One region of the Pseudomonas sp. B33.4 genome, then DNA from elsewhere that is predicted to be linked to it. Evidence: riboswitches for the same ligand, from Rfam matches in the RefSeq annotation. Region 1 holds a riboswitch; the other holds the start of a gene.
What was found. A riboswitch is a leader RNA that binds a small molecule or an ion and turns the genes downstream of it on or off. The one in region 1 is predicted to bind cobalamin.
Positions count from the first base shown of each region.

Region 1 (3,405 bases):
TGGACAGTGGCGTTGACCTGCTCCGGCAACGCACTGGGCCTGACCTATGAGCAATACAAGGCGTTGCCGTTGGATCGACTGGCGGAAGAACGCGCGCGGATCGGCAAGATGTTCGCGCCTTCGCGTCCGCATTATCTGATCGACACCATCGCCGAGTTGCCCGAGGTAATCGAACACATCAATGCGCGTCTGGCCCGAGGCGAAACTCCTCAGTCCTGCTAACTCCCCACTACCCCTGTAGGAGCTGCCGAAGGCTGCGATCTTTTGATCCTGCTCTCAAAAACAAAGTCAAAAGATCGCAGCCTTCGGCAGCTCCTACAGGGATTTCGCTGAATTTTGGGCAAAAAAAAGCTGCCAAATTCGGCAGCAAAAACTTTAAGAACACGCGATGTATTGGCCTCAGCATAGACGCCGGATAATGACAGTGTCATGACAGCCACACATTCATTGAACCGCCGCTGCCCCGTCATCAGGATGTCATCAAGATCACGGCAGAATTCTCGCAAACCGTCTCGCGCCTCCCGACGGGTGCTTTGCAAGGATTCCCATGAAAGACGACGCCTCGCTGTTTGCCGCCATCGACCTGGGTTCGAATGCCTTTCGCCTGATGATCGGCCAGTCGGTGCGCAGTCGAAAGGGCCTGCAGATTCAGGAAGTGAAAACCCTGCGTGAACCGGTGCGTCTTGCCGAAGGCTTTGATGGCGGCGCGCTGGACGCCTTGGCGCTCGATCGCGGCTGGCAGGCGTTGGCGCGGTTCGGCAAGAAACTGCGCGGTTTCGAGGCCGGCCGCGTTCGCGCGGTGGCCACCAGCGCGGTGCGTGAAGCGGACAACGCGCAACTGTTTCTGGCCAGTGCCGAGCGGCATCTGGGCTTTCCCATCGACGTCATTTGCGGCCATGAAGAGGCGCGGCTGGTCTACGCCGGCGTGACCCATGCCTTGCCGAGCGCTGAAGACCTGCGCCTGGTGGTCGACATCGGCGGCGGTTCCACGGAATTGATCCTCGGCCAGGGCGCGCAACCATTGCTCACCGAAAGCATCGCCATCGGTAGCGGCACCTTGAGCACACGCTTTTTTCGCGGCGGCGACCTGTCCGCCGCTGCGCTGCAGGAAGCCGAACGCTTCGCCATCCTGCAGTTTGAAAAAGTTGCCCGGCGCTACCGCGCTCAGGGCTGGCAGCAAACCATCGGCTCTTCCGGCACCGCGCGCATGCTCGCCAAAGTGCTCAAGGCCAATCGCCTCAACGACTACGGTCAGGACGGCATCACCTACGGCGGGCTACTGCGCCTGTCGTTGCTTCTGCTGAAGGTGAACAACGTCCAGCAACTGAAACTGGCCGGGCTGCAACCTCATCGCCAGAGCATTCTGCCCGGTGGTCTGGTGTTGATGCTCGCGGCATTCAAAGTGTTCGGCATCGCGCAGATGCTGCCCTCCGAACCGGGCCTGCGCCTGGGCGTGTTGCACGGTTTGATGAGCCAGCACTAATCCTCGCCGCGACAGATTCGTCTCCCCTTAAACGGCGCGATCGACTAACATGCCGCCGCCGGTTCCCGAACGGGACTAATAGGGAATCCGAGGTGCTTGCTCAGCATTGATCGGAACTGCCCCCGCAACTGTAGGTGCCGAGCCTGCTCCACGACTGCCACTGGGTGAATCCCGGGAAGGCCGGAGCCAGGCGATGACGCATCAGTCAGGAGACCTGCCGGCACAGTGACTACTAACCGGCGGGGTGTCCGGGAAGGACATCGTGCCGTGCGCGTCTTCGTTGGCTGCCCGGCCTTGCGCTGTTTTCCTGACCGCGTTCGATGGTGTGTTTCCAGACCGTACTCTCCCGCTCCCCGTACGGTTCCCTCGGAGACTGCCCCATGCTGCTGCCCCGCATCGCCACCCTCATCACCGGCCTGACCCTTGGCGCCATGGCGCAGGCGGCACCGACTGTCTATCCGCTGACGGTGAAAAACTGCGGCAGCACCCTGACCTTCCAGCACGCCCCGACGCGCACCGTGACCATCGGCCAGGCCGGCACGGAAATGCTCTACGCCATGGGCCTGAGCGACGAAGTCGTCGGCACCTCGCTGTGGTTCAACAATGTGCTGGACAAGTACAAGGCACAGAACGACCTGATCGAGCGCCTGGCCGATAACGAACCGAGTTTCGAATCGGTGATCGGCAAGCGCCCGGAACTGGTGGCCGTGGAGCTGGAATGGATGGTCGGCCCGCAAGGCGCGGTCGGCACCCGCGAGCAGTTTCATGAGCTGAAGATTCCGACCTACCTGCTGCCTTCCGATTGCGAAGCCAAGGACAACCTCGTCGGCGCCGATGGCACGCGGCTGGCGCCGTTCCGCATCGACACGATTTACAAAAGCGTGAGCCAACTGGCGCAGATCTTCGATGTGCAGGAGCGCGGCCAGCAGCTCAACGACCAACTCAAGGCCAGCCTCGCCAAATCGATTGCCACCGCGCAAGGCAAACAGCTGAAGGACGCCAGTGCGCTGGTCTGGTTCTCCAGCGCGCAAATGGACATCGAGCCATTCGTGGCCGGGCACAAAGGCATTCCCGATTTCATGCTCAGCACCCTCGGCGTGCGCAACGTCGTGCAGTCCGATGAAGAATGGCCAACGGTCGGCTGGGAAACCATCGCCAAGGCCAACCCGACCTTCCTCGTCATCGCGCGCATGGATCGCCGACGCTTCCCCGCCGACGACTATGAAAAGAAACTCGCCTTCCTGCGCAGCGACCCGGTGACACGCAACATGGACGCAGTGAAACACAACCGCATCATCATTCTCGACGCCATGGCCATGCAGGCCAGCCTGCGCATGTTCGATGGCATCGAGCAACTGGCCACGGCCATCAACGGCTATGACCTGTCGCAATGAGTGCCAGTCTGATCCGTACGTTGCTGGCCCTGGCGACGCTGTTGATTGCAGTGGTTGCTGGCGTGGCCATTGGTGAAACCTCGATTGAACCGGGCGTGGTCGTGCAAGTGCTGGCGAACAAATTGTGGGGCGCCGGTTATGTGCTCGACCCTATCGATGAAGGCATCGTCTGGAACTACCGCCTGACCCGCGCACTGGTCGCGGCCGCGTGCGGTGCCGGTCTGGCGACGTGCGGGGTGATTTTGCAGTCGCTGCTGCGCAACCCGTTGGCCGATCCGTATCTGCTGGGGATTTCTGCCGGCGCTTCGACCGGGGCGGTGATGGTGGCGTTGCTCGGGGTTGGCGCCGGAATGATTTCGTTATCCGTCGGTGCCTTTGCCGGGGCAGTTACAGCGTTTGTGCTGGTGATTCTGTTGGCGCGGGTCAGCGGCTCGGCGAGCGGCACCGGGCAAATCATTCTCGCGGGGATCGCTGGCTCGCAGTTGTTCAACGCGCTCACGGCGTTTTTGATCACCCGCTCGGCCAGCT
Region 1 is NZ_CP140706.1:2,675,321-2,678,725, reverse strand. Features, by position in the region: gene phnX (phosphonoacetaldehyde hydrolase) at 1-222, shown strand, start outside; gene U6037_RS11890 (Ppx/GppA family phosphatase) at 548-1,483, shown strand; cobalamin riboswitch at 1,526-1,720, shown strand; gene U6037_RS11885 (ABC transporter substrate-binding protein) at 1,864-2,877, shown strand; gene U6037_RS11880 (iron ABC transporter permease) at 2,886-3,405, shown strand, end outside.

Region 2 (3,405 bases), 210 kb from region 1:
ACTAAGTAAGGTGTTCACTGCGGACATGAAAAAACGGCGCCCCGTGAGCGCCGTTTTTTTATGGGTGAAATGTACCGACGCCTTCGCGAGCAGGCTCGCTCCCACATTTGATCGCATTCCAAATGTGGGAGCGAGCTTGCTCGCGAAAGGGCCTTCAAGGTCGATAAAGATGGGCATGCCCGGCGCGATACAACGATGACTCGCTGAACACCTCACTGCCCAACACCCGACCCACCAATATCAACGCCGTGCGCCGAAACCCTTTGGCCTCAACCTTCCCGGCAATATCCGCCAGCGTCCCCACTACCCAATCCTGATCCGGCCACGTCGCCCGGTGAATCACCGCAATCGGACAGTCCGCGCCGTAATGCGGCAGCAGCTCCGCCAGAATCTTCTGCAGATGGTTGACCCCCAGATGAATCGCCATCGTCGCACCATGCTGCGCCAGACTGCCGAGTTCTTCGCCTGCCGGCATCGCGGTTTTATCGGCATACCGCGTCAGAATCACACTTTGCGAGACGTCCGGGAGGGTCAGTTCCGCGCCAAGCAAAGCCGCACACGCTGCCGTAGCCGTCACACCGGGAATGATCTCGAACGGAATATTCAGCTCGCGCAGATAGCGAATCTGTTCACCAATCGCGCCATACAGGCTCGGATCACCGGAATGTACCCGCGCCACATCTTCGCCGTTGGCATGCGCGGTTTTGATCAATTCGATGATCTGTTCCAGATGCAATTCAGCGCTGTTGACCACGGTTTGCGCCTGGTGACCGTCCAGCACCGCCGCCGGTACCAGCGAGCCTGCATAAATGATCACCGGGCAACTGCGGATCAGCCGCTGGCCTTTGACAGTGATCAATTCCGGGTCGCCGGGGCCGGCGCCGATGAAGTAGACGGTCATGGTTGAATCCTGTGAAAAAGGGGGGCGGCAATCGCTTCAGATGAAGATTGCTCATGATCGGTGGCGGGGATTATCGGGAATTTATGCAGCACCGGCCAATGCGAAGGTGGCCTGAGCGTATTTTTGTCGGGAAATCAGCAGTTTTGCCGGTGCCTGAATCAGCTGTTCGGCAAGGGCCAGCGCGGCACTTTCGGCGACGCCATAGCAACCGGTGCGTTCGTAGGCGATCTCGGAACGGTGGCTGAGTCGTTCCTGATAACTGGCCAATTCTTCGCTGCTGAAATATAGCAGCGGCAGCGCCAGTTGTGCGGCGAGTTCCTGTAACCCGGGCTCATCGCGCTTCAGGTCGATGCTGGCCAAGGCCTTGACCATTTGCAGCTCAATGCGATGCGCTTGTAACGCCTGATCAAGTAACGCGCGCAACGTGCTGGCCGGGCAGCCGCGCTGGCAGCCCAGACCGACCACGAAGGTCGGCGCTGCGCGGTCATCGGTCATGCGTGGTATTGGCCATCGCTTTTGCGGCGGAACAACCAGGCGCTGATCAGGCCCAGGGCCAGCCAGAACACTACGTTGGTCAGCTGCGAAGCGATTTTGAACTGAGCTTCCAATGCTTCCGGGGCAAGCATCGAATGCACTTCCGGCTGCGGTGCGCCGATCACGTGCGGCACGGCGAGAATGGCCACGCCGAGGACTTTCATCAGCCAATGACGGCTGAACGCGATCAACGACAGGCCGACTGCGGTCGAGGCGGCTGTACCGATCCACCACATCTGTCGCGAGGCCAGATCGGCGGCGGCAGTACCCGGCAGTTCAGGCGGCAGGCCCAGAGTGGGCGCCAGCACGAATGTTGCGTAACCGGCCAGACCCCAGAGCAGGCCTTGCGAGGTTTTGGTCGGGGCGCGCAGGGTGTACAGGCCCGCGAGCATCAGAGCGAAACCCACCGCAACCACCAGATTGCCGCCAGTGGTCGAGACCACGCGCTGCCAGCCGTCTTCCGGCTCCCAGGCTTCGGCGTCGTGGGTGTGGCCGGCCATGGCACCTTCGGTATGTTCATGAACCGCAACCGGTTCGGCTTTCTCGTAGGTTTCGGCCTGAAGAATCAGCGGCGATACCCAGAAGCTTTGCAGCAGAGTGAGGAGCAGGGCGGCCAGCAGACCGGTGAAACCTGCGGTTTGCGCTATACGCTTGATCATGTCGGCAGGTCTCAGTGGCACGGGAACGCGGCGCTGTGGCGGGTATCGTGGGCGGCGTTGTGTACCGCTTCGATGTGCGAGAAACCAGCGAAGTAGACCAGGCTGGCGCCGAGGATCGAGGCGAAGATCGCGGCGGTCAGGCGTTGGCTCAGGGTGGTGGTGCTGGCGATTTTGTCCGTGTTGCTGCCGGTGCTGCTGATGATCGACATGGCGCTTCCCTCTGGAGTGTCAGTGGGTGAATCGAGCGCATGAAAACCCCTGCGGGTCGGGCTCGCAGAGGTTCGAACAGCGCCCGCCCACCGCGGGTTTGTTATGTTCAGCGACGCACAAGGTGCGGGCTGTGTGTTGCGGGCCGGTCTCCGGGCTCACGAGGGGTTGGCGTCAGGCCGACCTGCAAGCGTCACCTTCCCATGCCGTACAGGCACAGTGGTTTTGACGCTTCGCTCGCTTACCGTTGCGGGGGCAGCACCGGACTGACATGGCTCTGAGTAAAGCACATGATTCACCGGTTTCCCGTTTCACCCTGTGAAGGGCACCCGTAACAAGGTGTGTAGGAGAGCATGGGGGTGGGGTTTTGGTCAATTTTTTGGGGTGGATCCGTTGCTGCGGGTGTTGCTGATTAGGGTTCCGCCCTTACGGCGGGTCACTTTTTCCAGACGCCGAAAAAGTAACCAAAAAGGCTTGCTCCTGCGTGCGGCCCGCTCGCTGGGGCTCGGGGTTCCTTCGCTCCGGGATTGATCCGGGCGCAGCGCCTACGGTTTGCTTCGCTGCACCTCCTCTCGCTGTGTTTGGCTGCGCCAAACGGTCGCTGCGCTCCCACGCCCGGATCAATCCCTCCACTCAGCCTTCCGACGTCGCCCGTGGATCAAGATCAAGAGCAGGCGAGCTGACACTCGGCCTATTGAGTGGTGAGGAGCGCGGGTGTTCGGCTTTTGATTTGCGTTGTTGCTGCCCCTCACCCCAGCCCTCTCCCGAGGGAGAGGGAGCCGATTTGTGGGCCTTTCAGAATCTGAGTTCAACGCGGTATCGCACGTCGGCGTATCTCTCGCAATCACCTCGGTCAGTCCCCTCTCCCTCCGGGAGAGGGCTAGGGTGAGGGGCTCTTGATCTGGCTTTTGATCTGGCTTTTTTGCCCCTTCGGCAGGCCGAGCGTAGGTGTTCATCCGGGGATCAGGCGCGCAGCGCCGTGCGGCGTAGCCGCATACATCGAGAGGAGGTGCAGCGAAGCAAACCGTAGGCGATGTCCCCGGATGGACACCGTAGCGAGGGAACACTGAGCCTCAGCGAAGTGCCGTACGCCGGGGCAAAGCC
Region 2 is NZ_CP140706.1:2,885,228-2,888,632, forward strand. Features, by position in the region: gene nfuA (Fe-S biogenesis protein NfuA) at 1-5, shown strand, start outside; gene cobM (precorrin-4 C(11)-methyltransferase) at 155-901, opposite strand; gene U6037_RS12700 (cobalamin biosynthesis protein) at 983-1,396, opposite strand; gene U6037_RS12705 (CbtA family protein) at 1,393-2,094, opposite strand; gene U6037_RS12710 (CbtB domain-containing protein) at 2,106-2,303, opposite strand; cobalamin riboswitch at 2,427-2,649, opposite strand.
Region 2: linked by a shared signal. The riboswitch ahead of U6037_RS12710 (CbtB domain-containing protein) and the one ahead of U6037_RS11885 (ABC transporter substrate-binding protein) in region 1 are both predicted to bind cobalamin.